Regions from separate parts of the Bacillus sp. FAU18 genome, predicted to be linked through region 2. Evidence: riboswitches for the same ligand, from Rfam matches in the RefSeq annotation. Region 2 holds a riboswitch; the other holds the start of a gene.

Region 1 (13,969 bases), on a different contig from region 2:
TCATGCTTCCGAGTGAAACACGCATGGGCAGAAGGGCCAGCTTTTTTGATTTTTTTAAACTGCGCCCTTTCAAAATGGGGATTTTTACGATGACTGCTATTATGCTCTTTATTTTTATAGTTCTCCCCGTTTTTTCTAATAATAAGGCCTATGCGTATATGACAATCGATATCAATCCAAGCGTCGAAATGGCGTTAAACAGCGATTATGAAGTGATTGAACTGACGCCTCTAAACGATGAGGGACAGAAAGTCGTGAATGATATAGATGATTGGGAGAAGACTGATTTTAAAAAGGTGATTGACGATATTATAACCGACTGCAGTGAACACGGGTATGTAAAGAAATCGAAAGAAATATTGATTTCCACTGTTTATGAAAACACAGAAGACAATACATATAAAAAGGCTGTGAAAAAACAGCTGAATGATGTGACTGAAAAATATAAAACGACATACCGCATGGAATCTCTGGAGTCAGATATGCAAACGAGGGAAAAAGCGAAGAAAGAAGGCGTCTCAACAGGCAGCTACATCAAATCAAATGAAAAGAATGACAATAAAGATTTAAAAGATGACTCCAGCAAACCATCCGGGGAAGAGGATCAAAAGAGTGATGAAAATGAGGATGAAAACACCGATCAAACTGACACCCAGGACAGCAAGCAAGGAGATAATGAACAGCTGAATGATGCGGATTCCGGAGACCAGAAAGAAGATAAAGCGGATGACCAGATTGATGATAGTGACAAAGATAAAAAAATAAAGGAATCAGATGAAAATACAAATACCGAAAAAGATGGGGACCATGAGCAAACCCCAATACAAGATCCTCAAGATAAAGGAAATGAAAATAACGGCGCTGACAAGGGTCAAAGCCAATATCACAGGGACTGGAACAATGGTGAACAAGGCAAGAACCGTTCTTCGTCCAAAAGGGATAACGCTTCAGACCGACGTAATCCAAACGGCTACAGCAGTGATAATAATTCAGCTCAAAATGAAGATTCGCCGAGTGCCCCCGGCGAATAAAGACCTGAATTTATTTAGTTGTGCCATTTAATTGTGATTGTGCTTGCTGTACCAGCCGCTTTGTCATTTCTCCGCCTACAGAGCCGTTAGCGCGTGCGACTGTATCAGAACCAAGGTTCACACCGAATTCTTGAGCCACTTCGAGTTTAAATTGGTCGAGTGCCTGCTCCACCCCTGGAACAACGAGTTTATTTCTGCTCGCCATCTTTTTCATCTCCTTTTTCGATAAAGAAATTCTTAACGCGTATTTAGTTTGAAATATACGGGGTTTATTTATGCTGGCAATTGTTGTGGAGAAAAATAAAACCCCGGCCTCTGAGCCGGGGTGACGCAGACTATAGAATGTCTGCTGTCATTTTATGTGCGGTTGCCTGAATATGGAACGTCAAAATGGAGAGGACTGTAATGGCGATAATTTGTCTGATTTTAAGCCATTGGCTGTGATTCAGTTCTTCAAAACGGTGACGGAGACGCTCTGTCTCCTGTTCGGCGATCTCCTGCAGATTTGATTCTTTCATAGAAGGAGTTTCTTGGTGATGGATGGCATCAAGCACATATGCGCAGCTTTCATAATAAGCAATCGGGCTGATGACATCATCAGATCTGTCTGAGATTGTGTTAAAGGCCACTTTTAAAATAGCCCGTATGTGTTCAAAGTCATAAATGGATTTTAAATCACGTACAATTAAAAGAATAACTGCCTGTTCAACTGAGTATTTTTTGCCCAGCTCAGGGTGTCCGATCAGATCCTTGATATCACGCTTTACCCAGTTTTGAATCGCGGTTGACTTTAACGAAGTCAGCTCGCATAAGTTGCCAAGCTCTACGATTTCATTTGTAGAAAGACCGTATTCTTTTTTCTGTTTTTTTCGTTCGTATCTTGTAAGAAATTCAGGAATTTCTAGATGATTGGCTGCTTTTTCTGCTGACATATTCGCTGATTGGACGAGAATGTCGAGCGGGCTATGTTCTCCTTGTCCTTTTAGGGAATAGAGCAGCCGCACCATATCGGTTCGAGAGAGTTTAAAAATGTTCATTGTTCACCTCGTTAGACAATTTGACGCGGATATAGGTCTATGTATAAATTCAAAGTTCAAGCGTCAGCAAATTACATTAACATCATACGTCGAATTCCTTGCATTTTCAAATGGATGTTTTATAATTTAAATATACGGGTTCTTTTGAACTTAAAATAACGGAGGTTGTTATGGCGAAAAGAATTTTTCTGTTTATTCTAACGAATATTTTGGTGCTTACAACAATCGGGATCGTTTTGTCTGTTTTAAGCTCTGTTACAGGAGTCGGGACGTACTTTACAGCTGATGGCGGTATCGATCCAATGGCGCTTCTTGTGTTCAGTTTAGTTGTTGGATTTGTCGGTTCCTTTACATCTCTTGCGATGTCCAGATGGATGGCAAAGACGATGATGGGCGTCAGAGTGCTGAATCCGAAAAAACACTCGGTCAGCTATGAGGAGCAGCAATTGGTTGATCGTGTTCACAGATTAAGCCGCTCTGCCGGTTTAACGAAAATGCCGGAAGTCGGGATTTACCGTTCACCTGAAGTAAACGCGTTTGCGACTGGACCGTCAAAACGCCGTTCACTTGTCGCAGTATCGTCAGGGCTGCTGGAGCAGATGGATGACGCGGCGGTTGAAGGTGTGCTTGCCCACGAGGTCGCGCATATCACAAATGGTGATATGGTAACAATGACGCTTTTACAAGGTATCGTTAATACTTTTGTCGTATTTTTATCGCGTATCGCCGCTTGGATAGCAAGCCGTTTTGTAAAAGAAGATCTAGCGCCGATCGTTCATTTTATTGCAATGATTATTTTTCAGATTGTCTTTTCGATACTTGGCAGCCTGGTTGTGTTTGCGTATTCACGCCATCGTGAATTCCATGCTGACAGGGGAGGAGCGGATCTTGCCGGCAAGGATAAGATGATTCATGCGCTTCGGACGCTTAAAAGCTATTCTTCCCGGATTATGGAAGATGATCAGACAGCTGTCCAAACGTTAAAGATTAATGGCAAGAAGCGCTCTTCACTTTTCTCTACTCACCCTGATTTAGATGAGCGAATCAGACGGCTGGAAGCTAAATAATACAAACACATTGTTCCTCTGAGAGAATTCTCAGAGGTTTTTTATTTTATCCATTGACTAAAATCATAAAAAAATAAGCAAGTTAAGAAAATGTTTCGTAAAAGCCTTTAAAAATGGACCTAATATCTTTAGAATAATTACCGTACTTAAAAAGAGAGGCAGAAGGATTTTACATGAGATTAAAGTTTGGAAAATTGATACAGGCCTTGTCACCGGCCCAGCTGATCGCATTATATTATTTTCTTGCAGTTACTGTGGCCGTTATATTGCTGAGTTTGCCGGCGGCCCATAAACCGGGGGCGGATTGGACGTTTATTGATGCGCTTTTTACAGCTGTCAGTTCAGTCAGTGTAACGGGGCTGACGGTAGTTGATACAGCTGATACATTCAGCACAATAGGGATTTTTATATTAGCATTTGTTCTGCAATTTGGCGGAATCGGAATTATGACGCTCGGAACGTTCATTTGGCTGATCATGGGAAAACGAATCGGGCTGAAAGAACGGAAGCTGATTATGGTTGATCAAAACCAATCCCAGTTTTCAGGAATTGTCAATCTGATGAAGCAGGTACTGTTTCTGATCTTGTGGATTGAATTTTTTGGCGGGCTGATTCTCGGCACATATTTCTTAACCTACTATGACTCCTATCAGGAAGCTTATTTACACGGATTTTTTGCCAGTATCAGTGCAACGACAAACGGCGGATTTGATATTACCGGTAATTCGATGATTCCATTTCGCCACGATTACTTTGTGCAGTTTATTACAATGCTTTTAATTATATTTGGAGCGATTGGATTTCCCGTGCTTGTTGAAGTAAAGGATTTCCTGTTTTCAAAGCATCGGCGTTATCCATTTACGCTTTTTACAAAGATCACGACGATTACGTTCGGCTCACTTGTCTTGTTTGGAGCCATTGGCATCTTTGCCCTGGAAGCAAACCATGCGTTCGCAGGAAAATCATGGCATGATATTTTGTTTTTGTCCCTGTTTCAATCAACGGCAACCCGAAGCGGGGGACTGGCAACACTCGATATCAGCCAATTATCAGATTCCACACTCTTTTTTATTTGTGCGCTGATGTTTATTGGAGCGTCGCCAAGCTCAGTTGGGGGAGGCATACGTACAACGACTTTTGCTTTGAACCTTCTTGCGCTGTTTCATTTTGCCCGCGGCAATAAGGCCGTAAAGGTATTCAAACGGGAGCTTCACCCTGCTGACTTGATGAAGTCGCTTGTTGTCACGATGATGGCGATCCTGCTCGTTTTTGGCGCGACACTCATTCTGACCATTACAGAAAAACATTCCCTGCTGGAGCTTTTGTTTGAAGTGTGCTCGGCATTCGGTACAACCGGTCTGTCGCTTGGAATTACGGCAGATTTGAGCAGTGTTGGAAAATGTGTCATTATGATTGTCATGTTTATCGGGCGAATCGGCATCCTGACCTTCCTGTATCTGATCGGAAGAAAGGAAATTGAAGCGAATTATCACTATCCGAAGGAAAGAGTGATTATCGGATAGGCAAAACACCGCATATTTTGCGGTGTTTTTTGATTGCCAAAAAAAAGATGTGTGCCTTCTGTTCAGTTGGAGAACCTAACTTCGACAGGTGCAATTTACGCTCCTGCATCTTGAAGCGAGTAAAATGTCTGAAAATTGGCGAGGAGGATTCGTATGAAGCGTAAAGCTGAAGTGAATGAAGCCATTAAAAATAACAATACACCTACCGAGAGCATGGACCCCAATTCATATAAGACACAATATCATGACGACCCCAATTTTAGAGGGGCAAACCGCAATTCCAAACAGGGCCAGCAGGGAGGCATGTAATTGTGAAGAAAAACCGTCATAGCAGAGACATGCAAAATCATAAAAAGCCTATGAATAAAAAGGTGCTGGAGGAAGAGTTCTCAAGTGAACTTGGGGATTACAATGCCGGAAAGATCATCGAAACGCTGGAAATCACCAAGCCTGAAAAGAAAAAAGAAAAAAACAAAAATAAAAAACAACAATAAAAAAGACCTCTTAGGCGGCGTCCCGCTTAAGAGGTGCTTTTCTATTTTAAATAAGCATTTTTGCCCGTTCCTCTGACAAATTGCAATAAGCTGGTCATCCTCAGCTCAATGAAGGGCTGAGCGACTGTCTTAACAAAGTTGCTGGAGAGGACTGATGTCAGGGCTGCTGTTAAAAGCAAGAGGATCACTAAGCTTTGATAGTCAGTAAGCCAATCCTCAAGCCCGACCTGCCGTAATGTTTTAATAATAAACCCGTGAAGCAGATACACGTAAAATGTCCGGGTTCCCCATCTGGTAAAGAAATACCGTTTTTGCGGAACAAGCGCTAAAAAGCTGAAGGTTGCCCCAAAGGCGAGTACATACCAGCCGATTCGGGATAGTCCGCTTACCAGGGTAACGTCTCCAAATGAAGAATACGGTTTTGAACCAAACAGAAAAGAATAGTCAAAATCAATGCCCCAGCAGATGACGAATACGGCGGCAAGCACTCCGAGCGCAATTTGTTTGCCGCGTTTTGATCTCAATAAATCAAAATGATGTTTATTTAAATAAAAACCGACAAGGAACATCGGTAAGAATACGAATGTCCGTGACAAGCTCAGCGTGCTGCTGACAAAGTCCAGATAACCGATCAGCACGGCGATTCCGCAGCTGACAAACAGCGCCCACTGCTTTGAAAGCTTTGAAAAAGGATATAGGAGCAGGTTCCAAAAGAATAAGCTTACAAGAAACCATAACGACCATTGCGGATCAATCGGGTTCACATTTGCCATGCTTTCATCTTGCATAATGTAATAAAAGACGGAATAAATGATTTGGAAAATCAAATACGGAATAATCAGCTTGACCGCCAGCTTTTTTACATATCCCGCCCGTTTAAAGCCTTTCGCGAAATAACCGGATACAAGAATAAATGCAGGCATATGGAATGTGTAAATGAACTTGTAGAGGTAGAGCATAAAATGATTATCATTAATAAAGGAACGAAGGATATGACCGAATACAACAAGGAATATCAATAAAAATTTTGCGTTATCAAAATAACTGTCCCGCGATTTACTCATAGCATCACCTTCTCTTTCATCAGTCACTAAGAGATTATTCCCTGCTGGTACATATTTTAAAATAAAAGATGAAAAAGGAATCTAAATAAATGCTGATTGTTAGGTCGATGTAAAGTGACGGTAAGGATCGTAGAAAATGTCTTCGTAATGTAATGGCGCTGAAATTTTCTGAAATTTATAGGGCAAATGAAGGAAGTTCCCGCATTTTGTAGAAATATTGAGGGATAGGTTTTGAAGAAGGAGTGTACATGCATGGAAACTCTTGGTGTCCAGACAAACTCGGAGCTGCGAGAGGAACTGAATCGCCTCAAAGAAGAAAACGCGCGACTGAAAAAGGAATTGAATCAGCATCAAGTGATTGTCAACAATACGCTCGATGCTATTTTTATTTGTGATAACGAAATGCGGATTGTTCAGGCAAATGAAGCAACAGAAAGGATGCTTCAAGTTGACTCGGAAGATTTGAAAAAGCGTTCTGTTTTGGATTTTTTGTTTTCAATCCCAAAGGATGAACTGAATCTTTCCGTAAAGAAGTTTTTTAAAAAAGGCTTTCTGTGGAAGGAGGTTCCGATCAGGCTTGATTGCGGGGCAACAAAATACATAGAGTTTCTGGCCAAAAGAGGTATTGGCGAGGATTTCTTTTTTGTTGTCATGAGGGACATATCTTCTAAGAAGATTCTCGAGCGGGAATTCTCTATGAATGAACAGCTTTTTAAGGACTTGTTTGACAGAGCAGTTGACGGAATCGTCCTGTTTGATAAAGATGGCGGTTTTATTGATGCCAATTTGTCCTTTTGTAAAAGCTTTGAAATCAATCATAATGAGCTGTCTCATTTATCTTTGTATGAGTTTATAGACAGCGGCTCACGAAAAGATTTCGACAATATCTGGAAGGCGCTCAACCGCAAGGGAAAAGCGAAGGGGGAGCTGCCTGTCAAGCTTCGTTCAGGAGTTCAAAAACTATTTGAATTCACGATTACATCAAACATCATCAGCGGTTTTTATATGTCCATTATGAGGGATATCACAGAGAAGCGGTCTATGGAGCTGCAGCTCTTTAAAAGTGAGGAGCGCTTCAGAGAAATCTTTGAAAATGCAATGGACGCCATCATCATCTGGTCGAATGACGGAAGAATCGTAAAAGCGAATCAATCAGCCTGTAAAATTTTTGAGCTGCCGATGAATTTGCTGTTGAAAAGAAAGCTGTGTGATTTTCTCGTTGACTCGCAGCAGAAATACAGCATAACGAAAAGGAAATACGCAAAATACGGAGAGATCAGAGAAGAGCTGCTGTTTCAAATGGGGAACGGGCAATTCAAAGAGCTTGAATTTACTTCAAAACGGACAATCCTTGAAAATCAGCATTTGACGATCTTAAGAAATGTAAGCGACAGAAAGCGGATGGAAAAGGAGCTTCGGGAAAGCGAGCTGAAATTCAGAAAAGTGTTCAACGGCTCAATGGACGGCAATGTATTGTTCGACAATCAATACAGGATCATCGACGCCAACCCGTTAGCAAGCCATATTTTGGGACTGTCACATGAAGAGATAAAACAGCACAGCCTGTTAGATATTATTTCTGCTTATGAAATAGAAAATCTGGCATCACCGGCAAGGCAGATTAATTTTGATGAAATGGACAACGAAATTCCATTTTTGCTGAGCAGCGGTGATAACAGAAAACTCGAATTCTCTTTTAAACGGAATATTATTCAAAATATGAACTTGGCTATCTTTAAAGACGTAACAGAGCGAAAAGAATTGGAGGAACGCCTGCGCAAATCAGATACCCTTCATGTTGTCGGCGAACTCGCAGCCGGCATTGCTCATGAAATCAGAAATCCGATGACTGCTCTTAAAGGCTTCATTCAGCTTCTGAAAGGGAGTGTCGAGGGAGACTACGCCCTTTACTTCAACGTGATCACCTCAGAACTAAAGCGCATCGAATCCATCATCACCGAATTCTTGATTTTAGCCAAGCCCCAGGCCATTATGTATGAGGAAAAACATGTTACCCAAATTATGAGGGACACGATAGACCTTCTAAATGCGCAAGCCAATCTCAGCAATGTACAAATGCAACTTGATTTAATTGACGACATTCCCCCGATTTACTGTGAACCGAATCAGCTGAAACAGGTTTTTATCAATATATTAAAAAACGCCATCGAAGTGATGCCTGACGGCGGAAATATTTTTGTAACGATAAAGGCATTGGATCCAGATCATGTTCTTATCTCCTTAAAAGACGAGGGAATCGGAATGACAGAAGATAAATTAAAGCGACTTGGTGAACCGTTTTATACGACAAAGGAACGGGGTACTGGACTTGGGCTTATGGTAAGCTATAAAATTATTGAAGAACATCAAGGCGAGATTATGGTAGAAAGTGAAGAAGGGAAGGGCACCGTTTTCCATATTACGCTTCCTGTCAGACAGAATGCTGAAGAAAGAAGGAATGATGAATGAACTACTATACGACAGCCGAAACGCCGCTCGGTGAACTTATCATTGCCGAAGAGGAGGACCGGATCACTCGTCTATTTCTCAGTCAGGAAGATTGGGTGGATTGGAAAGAAACGGTTCAGAATACTGAGCACAAGGAAACACCTAATCTTGCAGAAGCGAAACAACAGCTTCAAGAATATTTCGAAGGCGAAAGGAAGACATTCTCCCTGCCGCTCAGCCAAAAGGGCACTCCTTTTCAGCAAAAAGTGTGGCAGGCACTGGAGAGGATTCCATATGGTGAATCCCGAAGCTATGCGGATATTGCCGCTGCGGTCGGCAGTCCGAAAGCGGTGCGGGCTGTCGGACAGGCTAATAAACGTAACGACCTGCCGATTTTTATCCCGTGCCACAGAGTGATCGGCAAAAACAGTGCGTTAACAGGATACGCCGGAAGCAAAACCGAGATCAAAGCATTTTTGCTAAACATCGAGCGAATCTCCTATAAAGAAAAATAAAACATATGGCACGTTCCCTTTTTTTCACGGCCGACATATCATTTTATTAAGTTAAAAAAGTTGGTCTGATGAAAAAGGAGGACAAAGCAATTGAAGCCGAGCCGCTCTGAGAAACTTGCCGTTTTTGCCGAACTGTTTGTGAAACTGCATATCTTATCAAGCGCTCAAAAAGATGAAATCATCAATGTTAACAAAAAGAAACAAAAAAACCGCTGACTCGGCTCCAAATGAGCAAAGTCCAGCGGTTTTTTAATGCACCTTTTCTCCTCTAAACAGCTGTTCAATCTCTTCTTCATAGTTTCCGGTCATAATCCCTTTTTCTGTGATGATTCCTGAGATGAGATCATGAGGTGTAATGTCGAAAGCGGGATTAAAGACAGGCACATTGGATGGAGCGGTCCGAACTCCGGAAATCTGCCTGACTTCCTCGGGATCCCGTTCCTCTATCGGGATATCAGCGCCGCATTTGACCTTTGTATCAAATGTAGATAAAGGTGCGGCGACAAAAAACGGAATATCAAAGGCGTTTGCTAAAATAGCAAGACCGTATGTGCCGATTTTATTTGCCGTATCACCGTTCTTTGCAATTCGGTCGGCTCCGACGATAACAGCGGAAATTTGTTTTTCCTTCATCGTATGGGCGGCCATGCTGTCTGTGATCAGAGTGACATCAATGCCCCCTTGCATCAGCTCCCAAGCAGTAAGGCGTGAACCTTGCAGGACAGGCCTTGTTTCACAGGCATAAATGTGCAATCCCAAATCTTTTTGTTTGGCCAAGTAAAACGGAGCTAGCGCCGTTCCATAGCGGCTTGTCGCGATTGAGCCGGCATTGCAGATTGTCATGATCCTGTCGCCTTTTTTGAAAAGCTGCAGGGCGTTTTGGCCGATCAACCGGCACGTTTCCTCATCCTCGACCTGAATCTGAATGGCTTCATGGACAAGGTTTGTTTTTGCTTCATTTACGGAAATCGCGTTTTCGACCGAATGACTCAGTCTCTCAAGCGCCCATGACAAATTAATGGCGGTAGGCCGTGAGCTGTTTAAATATTGTTTGATGTCTTCCAGTCTGCGGCGGAATTCCGTGACATTATCTGTTTCAATGTTTTTGGCAGCAAGCGCTAGTCCGAAGGCAGCCGTAATGCCGATCGCCGGAGCGCCCCTTACTTTGAGCGTGACAATCGCATCAAATACATCCTCTTTCGTCGTCAGCTCTAAATATTCCGTCTCATCAGGAAGCTTTTGCTGATTTAAAATGGTAATAGCTGTTTCTTTCCATTCAACAGAACGTGGAACAGCAAATGAATGGGTCATGAATGGATCATTCCTTTACAAGTAACTTAAATAATTCAATAACATCTGTTATCGTTTTGAATTCCGAACGTTTTTCGATAAAGGCTGTGCCGGTTTCGAGCGCCAGGCGTTTTCTGCCGATTCGTTTATCAAACGGCACGATCGTATCCAGGTCAGCTACATGGGCAAGGCCGATCGTGCGTCGTATCAGCTCACAGCCCGCAAATCCGATTGCTTCTTCAAAAATATGGCTGAGCGTATCAGTGAGGTAACCGTCGATGTTGGCGTAAACATCCAGACTGTCCTTCTGCCAGGCTTCACTAAACGTCTCTTCAAACGTTTCCCAGACCTGGTTGACATGTTCATATAACGGCTCTCTGTCAGCCCCGTCACGGCTGAGTGCGTTCAAAAATAAGTTGGCGATAAATTGCCCTACATCAAAGCCGATCGGTCCGTAAAAAGCAAACTCAGGATCAATCACCTTTGTTTCGTGTTCACTTGCGAAAATGCTTCCTGTATGCAAATCACCATGAATCAACGTTTCTGCAGACGTTAAAAATGACTTTTTCAGCTTAGCGGCTTCGATTTTAACGCTATCATTATTCCAAAGCTTTTCGACAAAAGGACGGAGCTCTTCTTCAAAATCATTTGTGTCATGGTCGAAGAAAGGATCTGTAAAAACAAGTCTTTCCGTAATGTCGCATAGCTCTGGATTTGTAAACTGTTTAACAAGCTGTTTTTTCACCTTAGGTTCAAGCGCGTAATCTGATGAGTAGAAAAGTGTTTTTCCTAAAAATTCACCGATGTGCTGTGCCAGATGAGGATAGTTTTCACCCTCAATGAGTCCTTTTCTTGCGATCTTGAGGTGAGAGAGATCCTCCATGACGGTAACCGCCATTTCCGTATCAGAATAAAACACTCTTGGAACCAGGTGAGGCACATGCTCGCCCTGACGGATGAGAGCGCTGCTTTCGATTCTTGCACGGTCGATTGTCAGCGGCCAGCTTTCTCCCACCACTTTTGCATACGGAACCGCCTGTTTAATGATCAATGCTCTGTCATGTTCTTGATCATAAATATGAAAAACGTAATTTAAGTTGCCGTCTCCGATCTCCTGGCATGTCAGCGTGCTTTTGCTTGGAAAAAGGCCAAGCTTCACCGCCAACGCCACAGCGGAGCTTTCATTTAACGTTTCGTATAAAGGTGTTTTTGTGACTCCCATCATCATAACCTCCAATTATGTAATCACTTAATATGTGGCCGTAAAAAAGCCTCCTTCTCAGAGAGAAGGAGGCTTAACATCTATGTCCGCCTCTCTTATCTCTCAGATCAGATCTGAATGGAATTAGCACCGTGCCTTAAGAGACTAGCGTCTCGGCGCGAAAAAGATGCGCCCCATTTCACAATGGAATTACGGTCGGTTGCTGTTGGGGTCAAAAGGCCAAATCCCTCGCCCAACTCTCGATAAGAGAATATATTCACTTGTTTGACAATTCTAATTTATCAGTTGATGAACATGGTAACAGGTAATTTAGTTAGTTGTCAATATATTTTTTAATATAAATCTTTTCTGATATCATCGAAAACAGGAATGCTCTCCCGAACTTCTGCGCTTTCTTGAAGGTCAATTTCCGCTCGGACTATGCCTTCTTCCCGGCCGCCTTCAGCAAGTACACGCCCCCATGGATCAATAATCAGACTATGACCTGCAAATTCATTATCCGGATTTGAACCGGTACAATTGCAGGCTGCGACAAAGCATTGGTTTTCAATGGCCCGCGCAATAAGCAGGCTTTTCCAATGATCAAGGCGGGGAAGAGGCCATTCCGCAGAAATAAACAGCACGTTGGCGCCTTTTGTCGTATGTTTTCTGATCCATTCCGGAAAACGGATATCGTAACAGATCAATCCTGAGCTTTTGACGCCGTCAAGCTCAAAGTATCCGTCTTCGGAACCGGCTGATAAATACAGATGCTCATCCATCAGCTGAAAAAGATGGGCTTTTCTGTACTCTTTAATGATTTGCCCTTCCTTATCCGCGATGTACATTGTATTATAAACATCAGAATTCTCCCTGACAGCGACCGATCCGGCGACAATATGAACACCATGTTTTTTTGCCGTTTTCTTCAGCCAGCTCTGAGCGGAGCGGCCGTCTTCGTCAGCGAGTTCATCAAGATTGGCCAGATCATATCCGGTCGTCCATAATTCAGGCAGAACAAGAACATCAGCATGTTTGCTTTCTTTTTCGATGAAAAATTCAGCTTTTTTTATATTTTCCGAAGGTTTTCCGTATGAAATATCAAATTGAAGACAAGATATCGTCCATTTCATCTTTTTAACACCCCAAATTTTTCTTTACTTTTTTCATTTAACCATATATGATGATGGACTATCATTTCAAGATTTTTTTAGAAGGTGAGAATAGATGAAATTTGAACAGTCTCATGTATTGAAGGAATTGCCTAAACAATTCTTCGCTTCTCTGGTGCAGAAAGTGAACCGAAAGCTCGCAGAAGGACATGACGTAATCAATCTAGGACAGGGAAATCCAGATCAGCCGACTCCTGAACATATTGTCGAGGAGATGAAACGAGCTGTTGCTGATCCTGAGAATCATAAATATTCGTCTTTTCGCGGCTCATACCGTCTGAAGTCAGCGGCTGCTGAATTTTACAAAAGAGAATACGGCATTGATCTGGATCCGGAAACCGAAGTCGCTGTATTATTCGGCGGAAAAGCCGGTCTAGTCGAGCTCCCGCAATGCTTGTTGAATCCCGGTGATACGATTTTGGTTCCCGATCCGGGTTATCCTGATTACTGGTCGGGTGTCACACTTGCAAAAGCAAAGATGGAAATGATGCCGCTCGTAAAGGACAGGGCGTTTCTCCCTGATTACAGCAGCGTAGCCGCTGAAGCAAGGGAACAGGCGAAATTGATGTATTTAAATTATCCGAATAATCCGACCGGAGCTGTTGCTACTTCCGAGTTCTTTGAAGATACCGTGCGTTTTGCGACTGAAAACGGAATCTGCGTCGTTCACGATTTTGCTTACGGCGCTGTAGGATTTGACGGCTGCAAGCCTTTAAGCTTTTTGCAGACTGAAGGTGCGAAGGATATCGGAATTGAAATTTACACGCTGTCAAAAACGTATAACATGGCAGGATGGCGGGTTGGCTTTGCCGTCGGAAACGCTTCGGTCATTGAAGCGATCAATCTTTATCAAGACCATATGTTTGTCAGTCTTTTCAGAGCGACTCAGGAGGCTGCAGCAGAGGCACTGTTAGCCGATCAGACGTGTGTGGCAGAGCAAAATGCCAGGTATGAGAGCAGGAGAAACGCTTGGATCACGGCATGCCGGGAAATCGGCTGGGATGTAACAGCTCCTGCAGGTTCTTTTTTTGCATGGCTGCCTGTGCCTGAAGGCTATACTTCTGAGCAGTTCTCAGATCTTTTGCTGGAAAAAGCGAATGTGGCGGTTGCGGCTGGAAACGGCTTCG
Region 2 (13,097 bases):
TTGATGGGCGCAGTGATTGTGCTGGCAGCTGGGATGCTCTATTTGGAATCAAGGCGGAAAAAAGCGCAGGCATCTGGCGAAGGCTATGGCGGTTTTGATACGCAGAATGCTGCTCCTGAATCGATTGAGTCCGCGGCTGAACCGGACAAAAGCCCGATTCGGCACGCGCTTGCCTTTGTCCCGCTTATTCTCGTCGGTGCAGTGAATAAATATTTCACCATTTACCTGCCAAAGTGGTATCCGAATGGATTTGATTTTTCTTCCATAGGATTAAAGGAGTTCGGCAGGCTTGATATTTCTTCAGCGGCTGCTATTTGGTCGGTGGAGATTGCTTTAGTGATTGGCATCATCACAACGATTTTATTTGATTGGAGAAGTGTGTTTGCCCAATTGAAGGAAGGGCTTAATGAAGGGATTGGCGGCGCCTTGCTGGCATCTATGAATACGGGTGCCGAGTACGGGTTCGGCGGTATTATCGCCGCGCTGCCGGGGTTTCATAAGCTGAGCAGCGGAATTTCACATACTTTTACCGATCCGCTTGTAAATGGCGCCGTTACGACAACTGCGCTGGCGGGAATCACCGGCTCGGCTTCAGGAGGAATGGGCATTGCATTAAGCGCGATGTCAGAACAATACTTACAGGCGATTCAGGCTTACAATATTCCGCCAGAGGTGATGCATCGGGTCATTTCAATGGCATCAGGCGGGATGGATACACTGCCGCATAATGGCGCCGTTATCACGCTTCTGGCCGTGACGGGTTTGACCCACCGGCAATCCTATCGCGATATTTTTGCGATCACGCTCATTAAAACGGCTGCCGTATTTGCTGTGATCGCGATTTACAGCCTGACTGGTCTAGTGTAGAAGAAAACGAAAGGGGCATCAATATGGGAAAAGTGCTGTCATCAAGCAAGGAAGCTGCGAAACTGATTCATGATGGGGATACGCTGATCGCGGGAGGGTTTGGGCTGTGCGGCATCCCTGAACAGCTCATTTTGTCTATAAGAGATCAGGGAGTAAAGGATTTAACCGTTGTCAGCAATAACTGCGGAGTCGATGACTGGGGGCTTGGTTTGCTTCTGGCTAACAAGCAAATCAAGAAAATGATCGCTTCCTATGTCGGTGAAAATAAAATTTTTGAGCGGCAGTTTTTAAGCGGAGAGCTTGAGGTCGAGCTTGTTCCCCAAGGAACGCTTGCTGAGAGAATTCGTGCAGGCGGTGCAGGTATACCGGGATTTTATACGGCGACAGGCGTCGGCACCTCCATAGCCGAGGGAAAAGAACATAAAACATTCGGCGGCCGGACTTATGTGCTTGAGCGAGGCATTACCGGCGATGTGGCGATCGTCAAAGCGTGGAAAGCGGACACCATGGGCAATTTGGTTTTTAGGAAAACGGCGAGAAATTTCAATCCCATTGCCGCCATGGCAGGCAAGATCACGATTGCCGAGGCGGAAGAAATCGTGGAAGCAGGAGAGCTCGATCCAGATCACATCCATACGCCGGGAATTTACGTACAGCATGTTGTGCTTGGCGCGAGCCAAGAAAAACGGATTGAAAAACGAACAGTTCAGCAAGCATCGGGAAAGGGTGAGGCCAAGTGAAGGAAGCGAGAAAACGAATGGTCAAACGGGCTGTACAAGAAATCAAGGACGGCATGAATGTGAATCTCGGGATTGGAATGCCGACGCTTGTCGCAAATGAGATACCCGATGGCGTTCACGTCATGCTTCAGTCGGAAAACGGCTTGCTCGGAATCGGCCCCTATCCTCTGGAAGGAACGGAAGACGCGGATTTGATCAATGCGGGAAAGGAAACGATCACTGAAGTGACGGGCGCCTCTTATTTTGACAGCGCTGAGTCATTCGCGATGATAAGAGGCGGGCATATCGATTTGGCTATTCTCGGCGGAATGGAGGTTTCGGAGCAGGGGGATTTGGCCAATTGGATGATCCCGGGCAAAATGGTAAAAGGAATGGGCGGCGCCATGGATCTCGTCAACGGGGCGAAACGAATCGTTGTCATCATGGAGCACGTCAATAAGCATGGTGAATCAAAGGTGAAAAAAACATGCTCCCTTCCGCTGACAGGCCAGAAAGTCGTACACAGGCTGATTACGGATTTGGCTGTATTTGATTTTGTGAACGGCCGCATGACACTGACGGAGCTTCAGGATGGTGTCACAATTGAAGAGGTTTATGAAAAAACAGAAGCTGATTTCGCTGTAAGCCAGTCTGTACTCAATTCTTAATGGGAAGGTGTTTGACATGAGAAAACAAGTCGCCTTGGTGACAGGGGCTGCCGGCGGAATCGGATTCGAAATGGCAAGAGAATTCGCCCGGGAAGGCGCCAGCGTCATCGTTTCAGACCTCCGTCCGGAAGCATGTGAACAAGCAGCCTCCAAGCTTGCAGAAGAAGGCTTGGACGCGGCGGCCATTCCGTATGATGTGACAAAGGAAGCGCAAGTTGCTGATACGGTGAACGTCATCCAAAAACGATACGGCCGCTTGGATATTTTGGTGAACAATGCCGGTATTCAGCACGTCGCTCCGATTGAAGAGTTTCCGACAGAAACCTTTGAACAGCTGATCAAGGTCATGCTGACGGCGCCCTTTATTGCAATGAAGCATGTTTTTCCGATCATGAAAAAACAGCAGTTTGGCAGAATCATTAATATCGCGTCTGTTAATGGATTAGTCGGCTTTGCAGGGAAATCCGCTTATAATAGCGCCAAGCACGGCGTCATTGGACTCACAAAAGTCGGGGCGCTGGAAGGCGCGCCCCACGGCATAACAGTCAATGCGCTCTGCCCGGGTTATGTCGATACCCAGCTTGTACGCAATCAGCTTAGCGATCTATCGAAAACTAGAAATGTCCCTTACGACTCTGTACTTGAACAAGTCATTTTTCCGCTTGTGCCGCAAAAGCGACTGCTTTCCGTCAAGGAAATTGCGGATTATGCCGTGTTTTTGGCAAGCGAGAAGGCGAAGGGCGTCACTGGGCAGGCTGTCGTCCTTGATGGGGGCTACACCGCACAGTGACATAAAAAAACACACTTGCTCCGCTAGGGAATCAAGTGTGTTTTTTCTTTGCTTATTTCCAAACATCATTAGCGATCTCAACCACATGGCGGAGCTTCGCCCATTGCTGTTCTTCAGTCAGCTTGTTGCCTTCCTCAGTTGAAGCAAATCCGCATTGAGGGCTGAGGCAAAGCTGGTCTAAGCTTACATAACGGGACGCTTCTTCGATACGACGTTTCACGTCATCCGGATTTTCAAGCTCACCGAATTTAGATGTCACTAAGCCAAGAACAAGCTGAAGATCAGACCGTTTTACGTAACGGAGAGGCTCAAATCCGCCTGAGCGTGAATCATCATACTCTAAGAAAAGTCCGTCAAGATTCAAGCCGTCAAAAATGGTTTCGGCGGCTGCGTCATAGCCGCCTTCCGCTGTCCAAGTGGACTGGAAGTTGCCGCGGCAAATATGCATGGTTACCGTCAAGTCATCCGGGCGGTCTGCAATCGCGTCGTTAATCGATTTCGCAAACAGCTGGCGAAGCTCATCAGGCGTTGTTCCGAACGCTTCGATTTGTTTTAAGCCTTTTTCTGATAAGAAAACGGCCCACGCTGTATCATCAAGCTGGAGGTAGCGGCAGCCTCTGTCATAAAACGCTTGAATCGCTTTTTTATATGCTTTGGATACATCATGCTGGAAAAGGTGATAATCTTTTTTATACGCATCCTTTTCCAGTTTTCCGCGGAAAAACAGCATATTCGGGCTTGGAATCGTCATCTTTGGCGTCGCGTCACCGGCAATGCTATGGAGAAACGAATAATCTTCAAGCATTGGGTGAGTTGAAAAGTCGATATCACCTGTGACTTTAATGCCGCGTGCTTTTGTCTGTACGTTATGGAATTGGATTCCGTGCTCAGGAGTAAACGGCTCAACGCCATCTAAGTTTTCCAGGAAATCAAAGTGCCACCATGCTCTGCGGAATTCACCGTCTGTCACGACGTTCAGGCCGGTTTCCTTCTGTTTTTCCACAATGCGGATGATTTCATCGTTTTCAATTTGGCGAAGCTGTTCAGCGGTCATTTCGCCGGCCGCTTTTTGCAGCCGCGCTTTTTTAACGGGCTCAGATCTCAACAGGCTTCCGACTTGATCCGCGCGAAACGGCGGTTTTTTTCTTTGAAGTGATTTTTGTTCTGCGGGTGTTGTTTGGTGTGACATGTTGTCCATTCCTTCTTTCCATTCAAATATAAAAAAGCTCTTCCTTTGGATAAGGAAGAGCTTGCGTGACAATCTCAACCTTATCTTCAAGAGCAATCATTGCTCTAAAGGATTTAGCACCATTCTGTTAAACAGCGGTTGCCGGGTATCGCAGGGCCAGTCCCTCCACCTCTCTTGATAAGGAAAACCTTTTTATGAAATTTTCTGATAGTATCTATTATTCACACATTTTCTATTTCTGTCAATGATAGATTATCTCCACACATCGTTGGCAATGTCGATGACATGGCGAAGCTTTGCCCATTGCTGCTCCTCTGTCAGAAGGTTGCCTTCTTCTGTAGAGGCGAAACCGCACTGCGGGCTCAGGCATAGCTGGTCCAAGCTGACAAAACGCGCGGCTTCATTGATGCGGCGTTTCACATCCTCAGGATTTTCAAGCTCGCCGTATTTCGATGTGATCAAGCCGAGCACAATTTGCAGATCCTTGCGCTTCACAAAACGGAGCGGATCAAAGTTTCCGGAGCGGTCATCATCGTATTCCAAGAAAAGGCCGTCAAGGTTTAAGCCGTCCAAAATCGTTTCCGCTACAGCGTCGTACCCTCCTGATGCCGCCCATGTTGAGCGGAAGTTGCCGCGGCAAATGTGCATTGTGATCGTTAAATCGTCAGGCCGGTCTGCGACGGCATCGTTAATTGTTTTGGCAAATATGGCTGGCAATGTTTCTGGATCACCGCCGAGCGCCCGGACAACCTCTCTGCCTTTTTCCTCAAAGAAGAGAGACCATGACGTATCATCGAGCTGGAGATAACGGCAGCCAGCATCATAGAAGGCTTTGATTGCTTTTTTGTATGCTTGGGCCAGGTCATGAAAATATTCCTCTTGATCGTCATAAATCCCTTTATCCGCCTTTTCGCCAAAAAACAGCATATTTGGGCTGGGAATGGTCAATTTTGGCGTCGCGTTACCGGCAATCTCATGTAAAAATTGATAATCAGCAAGCGCTGGGTGGCTCGTAAAATCGAGTTTTCCCGTCACTTTGATGCTGCGCGCTTTCGTTTTTGTGTTATGGAACTGAATCCCCTCAGCCGGGATGAACGGTTCCACACCGTCAAGCCCTTCCAGGAAGTCATAATGCCACCAGGAACGCCGGAATTCCCCGTCTGTTACCACGTTGAGACCGATTTCTTTTTGTTTTTCCACGATGCGGGTGATCTCTTGATTTTCGATATCACGAAGCTGTTCCGCTGTCATCTCACCAGCCGCTTTTTTTTGCCGGGCTTCCTTCACCGGAACGGAACGAAGCAAACTGCCGACATGATCGGCGCGGAAAGGTGCTTTGCGTTGTTTTTCTGTTTTTTGTCCTGCAACATTCGTTTGTTGAGCCATGTTATTCGCCTCTTTTCTGAAATATTGAGCATGTAAAAAGCTCTTCCTTTGTGAAGGAAGAGCTTGAACGATCAAATCTCCGCCTCATCTGCAAGAACGCAATGTTCTTAAGGATTTAGCACCATTCTGTTTGAAACAGCGGTTGCCGGGTATCATAGGGCCAGTCCCTCCACCTCTCTTGATAAGGTACAACTTCATATTCAGATTTCAATTATCTTAATATTATTACTTTTGGATCAATTGTCAATGCTTTTTAGAAAATACTTTCATCTTCATCGTTATATAAAACCATATCAAGCAAGATAGCGATGGCAGTGCAAATTAGAACATCTTCCTCGTTTGCAATCTGCAAGTGATAGGAATCACCCCAGCTGAGCCACTTTTTGCTCACTGACATCCGGACATTTTCCCCGTCCGTCAGCTGGAATTCATCCCTCCATAAATCACCATCGATTTCCCAGTTAAGCCCGGAAATCACAAATTTCGGTTTGAAAAACGTTACTTTCTTCGTTACCTCACAAACTGTTTTCCCGCCAATTGAAATCTCATAGCGCGGCAATAAAGACATTAGTTTTTGTTCTATGGAAACGAGCGTTTTTCCGGATGTATCTGTCATTTGTAATGAGTCTCCTAACGAGAAAAAACGCCCCTCCACCTTGAATGTTTCTTGTTCGTCCCGGTCATAAATGTGAAATGCATCTTTAAATGAGAACATTTTTTGTTTCATAAATAACTCGATCATTGCTGAAGTCTCCTTTGGATTTGCCTTGTATGAAATTACGGATAGAGGGCGAAAAGGTTTCAGGCTCTAATCAAAACAATTTTAAAAGGCTGCGTGATTCAGCAGCCTTTTCGTTTGAAATATAGAATTAGGAAAGATGCATCCGGCGTTTTTGGCGGATGGCGTCAAGGTCGATTAGGTTGTTTTGATGAGGTGCGGCTGCTGGCAGAGGGCTTGTCTTTTGCGGTTTGCGGCGATTGTCCTTGCTGAAAGAAAAAAGAAGATAGCCGCATAATGCGATGATAATAAATAGGATCATATTACATACCTCCCAAAAAAAGTTTTGGTACTCTCTATTGTACGGATAAAATGCCAAAAAGTATTCAAAAAATTCTAAATCAATAAATAACAAGAAACTGTCCCTCTAAAACAGTATAACCTGATGACCTGAAAATAGTCTTGAATCACGCTGTTTGCTCTTGTTGATGAGTGGTTCTATAGTTACTATCGACGGTAAAATAAATTCCTTTATATAACTTTTAACCTAAGTTTACGTAATTCGAATTACCTGTTTATGGGTGCTGTTTTCTTGCTTGTTTGGTTTATACCCTATTTTTCGGAATTGAACACAAAAAACCCAAATTACGGAGCATTTGGGCGGTACGGGTGAATACGGATTGTATTTTGGGGATTTGAATGTTTTATTTGAAGAAGCGTTTGAACATTTTTCTGATTTTTTGAAATGGGCTGGATTTCTTTTGCATGTTAAGCGGCCTGGAAATGATCCATTTTTTCAAGAGACTCTTTGCAGCGATTGCATGTTTTGTCATTGTTTTTCCTCCTCATTTGTTGATACTTGTTTTACGGAGGACGTGTTTAAAATGTTTCATTTTCACACAGAAAAACCAGTCCTTTTTTGGACTGGCTTTTGGCATTACGCTTGCGCTTCAAACTGCTTTGCGATCTCAACGATGACATTTACGGCTTTGACCATGTTGTCAACTGAGATGTATTCAAATTTGCCGTGGAAATTTTCCCCGCCTGTAAAGATGTTTGGCGTTGGAAGCCCCATGTAGGACAGCTGCGATCCGTCGGTGCCGCCGCGGATGGGAGAAATCTTCGGTTCGATGCCGAGGTTTTCCATCGCTTGCTTGGCGATGTTGACGATTTCGATGACAGGTTCAATTTTCTCTCTCATGTTGTAGTATTGGTCGTTCATATCCAGCAGAATCCGGTCTTGCCCGTATTCGTTTTGAAGTTCTTCAACGGCACGCTTAATTGTTTCTTTTCTGTTTTGGAAATTCTCTTTGTCAAAGTCTCTGATAATGTAGTGGAGCTTTGATTCCTCTACGTCTCCTTGAATCGACAGCAGGTGGTAGAAGCCTTCATAGCCTTCCGTATATTCAGGCGCTTCGTCTGCCGGCAGCAGGCTGTTCAGCTTCATCGCGATTTTCGCAGAGTTGATCATTTTTCCTTTAGCTGTTCCGGGATGTACGTTGTTGCCTTTAATCGTAATTTTTGCGGCAGCGGCATTGAAGCTTTCATATTCAAGCTCGCCGAGCGGCCCGCCGTCAACCGTGTAGGCAAAGGATGCATTGAACCGTTTCACATCAAATTTGTGCGGCCCTCTTCCGATTTCTTCATCAGGCGTAAAGGCGACTCTGATTGTGCCGTGCTTGATTTCAGGGTGTTTGATGAGGTAATCCATGGCTGTCATGATTTCAGCGATACCGGCCTTATTGTCTGCGCCGAGAAGGGTGGTGCCGTCTGTGGTGATGAGTGTATGGCCCTTATAGCCAGACAGCTCAGGGAATTGATCAGGTGACAGGGTGACCTGCAGCTTTTCGTTAAGAACGATGTCTTTTCCATCATAGCTTTCGATGATTTGCGGATTCACGTTTTTGCCGGTAAAGTCTGTAGCGGTGTCGACGTGAGCGAGAAAGCCGATTGTCGGCACGTCTTTTTCAGTATTGGAGGGAAGAGTTGCCATGACATAGCCGTTTTCATCAATGGCTGCATCCTGCATGCCGATGGACTTCAATTCATCAACGAGCATGTTTCCTAATGTCAATTGGCCGGGTGTGGAAGGACAAGTGTCAACGGATTCATCGGACTGTGTGTCGACTTTTACATATGTAGTAAACCGTTCAATGATTTCTTCTTTCATTTCCAATCATCTCCTTTGTCTTATTTTAGCATGGCGGGATGAGAGATTTCTATCGCACAATACCGTTTCGAATGGCAAAAACGACTGCCTGTGTCCGGTCTTGGGCATTGCATTTTTGCAGGATGCGGTGCACGTGGGTTTTCACAGTGCTTTCACTGACGAAAAGCTTTTCAGCAATATCCTCATTTCTCAGTCCGTAGGCCATTTGCTGAAGAACCTCAAGCTCTCTTTTGGTGAACGGCTCTGCCAGTTCTTCTGGATGGGGCTGTTGCTTCGCCCGAAATGTCTCACTGATAATTTTAGCAGCTGTGACTGTACGGAAAATCGCCTCGCCTCTCGCCGCAGCGCGAATCGCATCTATCAACTCTTCAGGAAGTGTATCCTTCAGCAGATAGCCGACTGCGCCCGCACGGATGCCTTCAAATACGTATTCTTCCGTGTCAAAGGTGGTTAAAATGACTATCTTTGTATTTGGAAGTGCGGACATAATGTCTTTCGCCGCTTCGATGCCTGAGCAATGCGGCATCTGGACATCCATGAGGATAACATCGGGTTTTGTTTGTTTTGCGAGTGCTATAATATCGTGACCGTCGCCGGCCTCACCAGAAACCGTCATATCCGTCTGTGCGTTGATGACGTAGCGGAAGCCTTCACGCACAAGCGGCTGATCATCGGCAAGCGCGACGCGTATGTTATCTTTGTTCATCTTTTTGCTCCTTATTCGTTGTCATGAGCGGCAATGACAGCTCAATTTTCAGGCCGCTCGGCTGTACGGCACTGAAAGTAAGGGAACCGCCTGCTTTTTCTGCGCGCTCTTTCATTCCTGTCAGGCCAAATCCATAAGTAAGGCTGCCGGTGAATTGTCCGTCGTCGGTGATTGTGATATAGAGATGGGACTTGTCGTTAGAAATGACGGCTGCCGCATGAGAAGCGTCAGCGTGACGAATGATATTGGTCAGCGCTTCCTGCAAGATGCGGTAGATCGTTTCGCTCACGTTTGGAGGCCAAGACTCTTCTGACAGTCCGGCAGTATCTAAAGAAACGTGCAAGCCGCTCCGTTCCTCCACTTGATGAATGAGCCCCCGCAAAGCGGTAAGCCCCACCATCGATTCACTACGGCCCATTTGGTGAACGACAGACCGTACTTCTTGAAGACATTCCCTGGCGACACTCAGTACATTTTGAATGACTTTTTCTGAATCCTCCTTGCTGCTTTTGAGGATATAGGGAAGAGATTGAAGCTGAACAATCACAGAAGTCAGCTCGTGACCGATGCTGTCATGAATGTCGCGGGCAATTCTTGTACGCTCCTCAAGGACCGCGTACCTTAATGAAAGAACAGAAGCCTCCTGCAGCTCTGCATGCGCTTTCTGGAGTTCTTTATGAGCATGCTCCAGCTGCACATGCATTTTTGCCAATTCAGCATGATTCCGTTCAGCCTCCCTTCTCGCTTCTCGTCTGAAACGCATGGAGGAGAAGAGGACGTAGAGCCCGAGCATGATCGAGATGTTGCTGATGATGGTATTCAAGCTTCCTCCATATGAGGATAGGAGTAATATGTTGCCTCCAATTAAACATGCTGTGAAGATCAAGGATAGCCGTGAAGGGAGTCTAAAGGCGGCATATATCATTAAAAATACAATCAAAAAATAGGCGGCTCCCTGCTCTTGGCCGGAAACAGCCCAAAAGAAATCGGTCAGGAGCCAGAGTCCAATGAATATGCTCAAACTAACAGCAGTGGATGCCACATAGGGAATGATCCAAATGAATGCTAAGTATACCGCAAATACAAATGCTAACAAAATGGGATCAGCCTTAGTTGGATGAGATAAAAATTGTATGCAATTCAAAATGAGAATAAGGCTCGGCACAAGCTTCCTGTAGTAGTGCCGAGCCGGAGTTTGTCCGTTCATGCTGGTCCTTCTTTCGGTTATTGAATGGATACTTTGCCGGCGGTCAGCCGTCTGTATGCTTTGTAAAGCATAATGTTGCGGGCTGTAATGGTGCCGAGGGGAACGAAGAACATAGAATGAATAATGGCAATAAACATCTCGTTGCTCTCAGGCAGCCATGTTCTCGCGGCCATGCGCAAAGAAAGTATCACTAGAATGAGGATAACACTCCCAAGTGAGCCGCGTGAAGTGACCTTTCCGGTTTCCGGGTGAATCCGCACGTTTACCATCTTTCCAATGCCAAACCCGCAGGCCAGCCCGATCAGTAATAAAATGCCGCTGATCGCCACATGTAATACGGAATGAAAATACGCCGGCTGAAACGAAGCGGATACGCCCCATAACAGCAGCAGCGGAATGATCAGCAACTTCCCGGGTCTGACAGTTCTCTCCCGGTACATCGATAAAATAATAAGAATCAATACAATAAAAATATAAGGGCTCATCGCCATGTCATCAAATCCTTTCTGGATTAAGCATAGCGAAAATAGGAAAGAAAAACGTCAACCGGCAGATTGATTTTTCAGCTGCTAGACTTGTTCTCGCTGCATAAAGTCATGTAACATGGCGTGAAAATGCTGATAACATATGAAAAAACTATTAATAAACGATTAAACTTCTTAAAAATGGATGTGGACCGGTTCTAAACACTATATAATGAAAATAGGTCATTTTTTAGGAGGGTTTACATCATGGCAATACTTGTTACTGGCGGTGCCGGGTACATTGGCAGCCACACATGTGTTGAATTATTGAACAGCGGCTACGAGATTGTTGTTCTTGATAATCTGTCCAACAGTTCGGCTGAGGCGCTGAACCGTGTCAAGGAGATTACGGGAAAAGATTTAACGTTCTACGAAGCGGATTTATTGGACCGGGAAGCGGTAGATTCCGTTTTTGCTGAAAATGAAATCGAAGCTGTGATTCATTTTGCTGGGTTAAAAGCAGTCGGTGAATCTGTTGCGATTCCCCTCAAATATTATCATAACAATCTGACAGGAACGTTTATTTTATGCGAGGCCATGGAGAAATTCGGCGTCAAGAAAATCGTATTCAGTTCATCTGCGACAGTGTACGGCGTTCCGGAAACATCGCCGATTACGGAGGACTTTCCATTAGGCGCGACAAATCCTTATGGGCAGACGAAGCTCATGCTTGAACAAATATTGCGTGATTTGCATACAGCCGACAATGAGTGGAGCGTTGCACTGCTTCGTTACTTTAACCCGTTCGGCGCGCATCCAAGCGGACGGATCGGTGAAGACCCGAACGGAATCCCAAATAACCTTATGCCGTATGTGGCACAGGTAGCAGTCGGGAAGCTCGAGCAATTAAGCGTATTCGGAAATGACTATCCGACAAAAGACGGGACAGGCGTACGCGATTATATTCACGTCGTTGATCTCGCAGAAGGCCACGTCAAGGCGCTGGAAAAAGTATTGAACTCTACAGGAGCCGATGCATACAACCTTGGAACAGGCACAGGCTACAGCGTGCTTGAAATGGTCAAAGCCTTTGAAAAAGTGTCAGGGAAAGAGGTTCCGTACCGTTTTGCGGACCGCCGACCGGGAGACATCGCCACATGCTTTGCAGATCCTGCGAAAGCCAAGCGGGAACTGGGCTGGGAAGCGAAACGCGGCCTTGAGGAAATGTGTGCTGATTCCTGGAGATGGCAGTCTTCTAATGTGAATGGGTATAAGAGTGCGGAATAAGAATGGAGGCCTTCTCAATAGAGAAGGCCTTTTTTAAAGAACAAGGGTGCCTGTTCAGGCACCCTTGTTAGCTGTTATTTGATTTTCACAATAACATCATTACTGAATTTTAGTTTCCAAGTGCCTTTTGCATAAGCTTCCTTGTCCACCTCAAATGCTTTCACATCTGTTACTTTAATATTAGGATTTAGATCACTTAATATTTTAGAGTTGTCAACTTTTGTCTCAGTTGCATAGGTTGAAGAAGCATCGATATCTGCATCATAAGAAGTGCCATCAGCATCAACTAATTTAACAGTTGGAATTGAAAAAGAGCTAATCGGCTTTTTAGATACGTTTTTAATTGTATATTGAACTGCTACAATTGTACCACCATCAGATGCTTTCTTTTCAACATATTGAGTACCGACAGTATCTCTGTCCTCTACCTTCGTAACTGTTACTTCAGTTTTTTCAGTTTTTACGGTATCACCGATATTGTATGTTTTTTCAGTTTCTGCTTTGCTGCTGCTTGATGTTTTGGAAGTGGCTTCTGAGCCGCCTCCGCCGCCAATCATATTACCGATAATAATGATGACAACAACTGCGAGAATAAACGTAATGATTTTATGTCGCATAAAAAAGTTACGTTGATCCTTACCGCAGTTAGGACATTTTTTTACACCCTTTGCAATTTCTTGACCGCAAGCTTTACAGGGTACTAGTTTTCCTGCCATTATATTTCCTCCTATGTAATAAAATGTATGAAACATATGTACTATAATGCCTATATTATTTCACTTAGTCAATATAAAATTATGAATTTCTTATAATTATTATCATTTATAGTTAAATTCACTTGTAAAATATATGCTTTTTTTCTTATCGGTTATATCTGTTCTTTTTTTAATAGATAAATCGTATTTTCTTCCAGCTTATCTGATGAA

What was found. Region 2 has a riboswitch for S-adenosylmethionine ahead of AC0OMU_RS20750 (5-methyltetrahydropteroyltriglutamate--homocysteine S-methyltransferase). Riboswitches for the same ligand answer to the same signal wherever they lie in the genome.
Region 1: it holds a riboswitch for S-adenosylmethionine, as region 2 does, so the genes downstream of both, mtnK (S-methyl-5-thioribose kinase) here and AC0OMU_RS20750 (5-methyltetrahydropteroyltriglutamate--homocysteine S-methyltransferase) in region 2, are expected to answer to the same signal.

What each region holds. Positions count from the first base shown of each region.
Region 1 covers NZ_JBVYHZ010000003.1:689,454-703,422, forward strand. Annotated here, with positions in the region: gene rsgI (anti-sigma-I factor RsgI) at 1-1,031, shown strand, start outside; gene sspD (acid-soluble spore protein SspD) at 1,042-1,236, opposite strand; gene htpK (transcriptional regulator HtpK) at 1,367-2,068, opposite strand; gene htpX (protease HtpX) at 2,239-3,135, shown strand; gene ktrD (Ktr system potassium transporter KtrD) at 3,309-4,658, shown strand; gene AC0OMU_RS03940 (hypothetical protein) at 4,812-4,967, shown strand; gene AC0OMU_RS03945 (hypothetical protein) at 4,970-5,152, shown strand; gene AC0OMU_RS03950 (acyltransferase family protein) at 5,194-6,216, opposite strand; gene kinE (sporulation two-component system sensor histidine kinase KinE) at 6,469-8,685, shown strand; gene ogt (methylated-DNA--protein-cysteine methyltransferase) at 8,682-9,179, shown strand; gene AC0OMU_RS03965 (hypothetical protein) at 9,270-9,395, shown strand; gene mtnA (S-methyl-5-thioribose-1-phosphate isomerase) at 9,429-10,490, opposite strand; gene mtnK (S-methyl-5-thioribose kinase) at 10,498-11,691, opposite strand; SAM riboswitch class I at 11,784-11,940, opposite strand; gene AC0OMU_RS03980 (carbon-nitrogen family hydrolase) at 12,024-12,803, opposite strand; gene mtnE (methionine-glutamine aminotransferase) at 12,898-13,969, shown strand, end outside.
Region 2 covers NZ_JBVYHZ010000004.1:1,877,320-1,890,416, reverse strand. Annotated here, with positions in the region: gene AC0OMU_RS20775 (GntP family permease) at 1-867, shown strand, start outside; gene AC0OMU_RS20770 (CoA transferase subunit A) at 891-1,607, shown strand; gene AC0OMU_RS20765 (CoA transferase subunit B) at 1,604-2,254, shown strand; gene AC0OMU_RS20760 (3-hydroxybutyrate dehydrogenase) at 2,271-3,044, shown strand; gene AC0OMU_RS20755 (5-methyltetrahydropteroyltriglutamate--homocysteine S-methyltransferase) at 3,097-4,233, opposite strand; SAM riboswitch class I at 4,311-4,417, opposite strand; gene AC0OMU_RS20750 (5-methyltetrahydropteroyltriglutamate--homocysteine S-methyltransferase) at 4,486-5,619, opposite strand; SAM riboswitch class I at 5,701-5,807, opposite strand; gene AC0OMU_RS20745 (LURP-one-related/scramblase family protein) at 5,873-6,361, opposite strand; gene AC0OMU_RS20740 (hypothetical protein) at 6,489-6,752, opposite strand; gene AC0OMU_RS20735 (hypothetical protein) at 7,042-7,170, opposite strand; gene pepT (peptidase T) at 7,275-8,507, opposite strand; gene yxjL (two-component system response regulator YxJL) at 8,557-9,213, opposite strand; gene yxjM (two-component system sensor histidine kinase YxjM) at 9,200-10,420, opposite strand; gene AC0OMU_RS20715 (CcdC protein domain-containing protein) at 10,438-10,911, opposite strand; gene galE (UDP-glucose 4-epimerase GalE) at 11,152-12,171, shown strand; gene AC0OMU_RS20705 (DUF4352 domain-containing protein) at 12,246-12,788, opposite strand.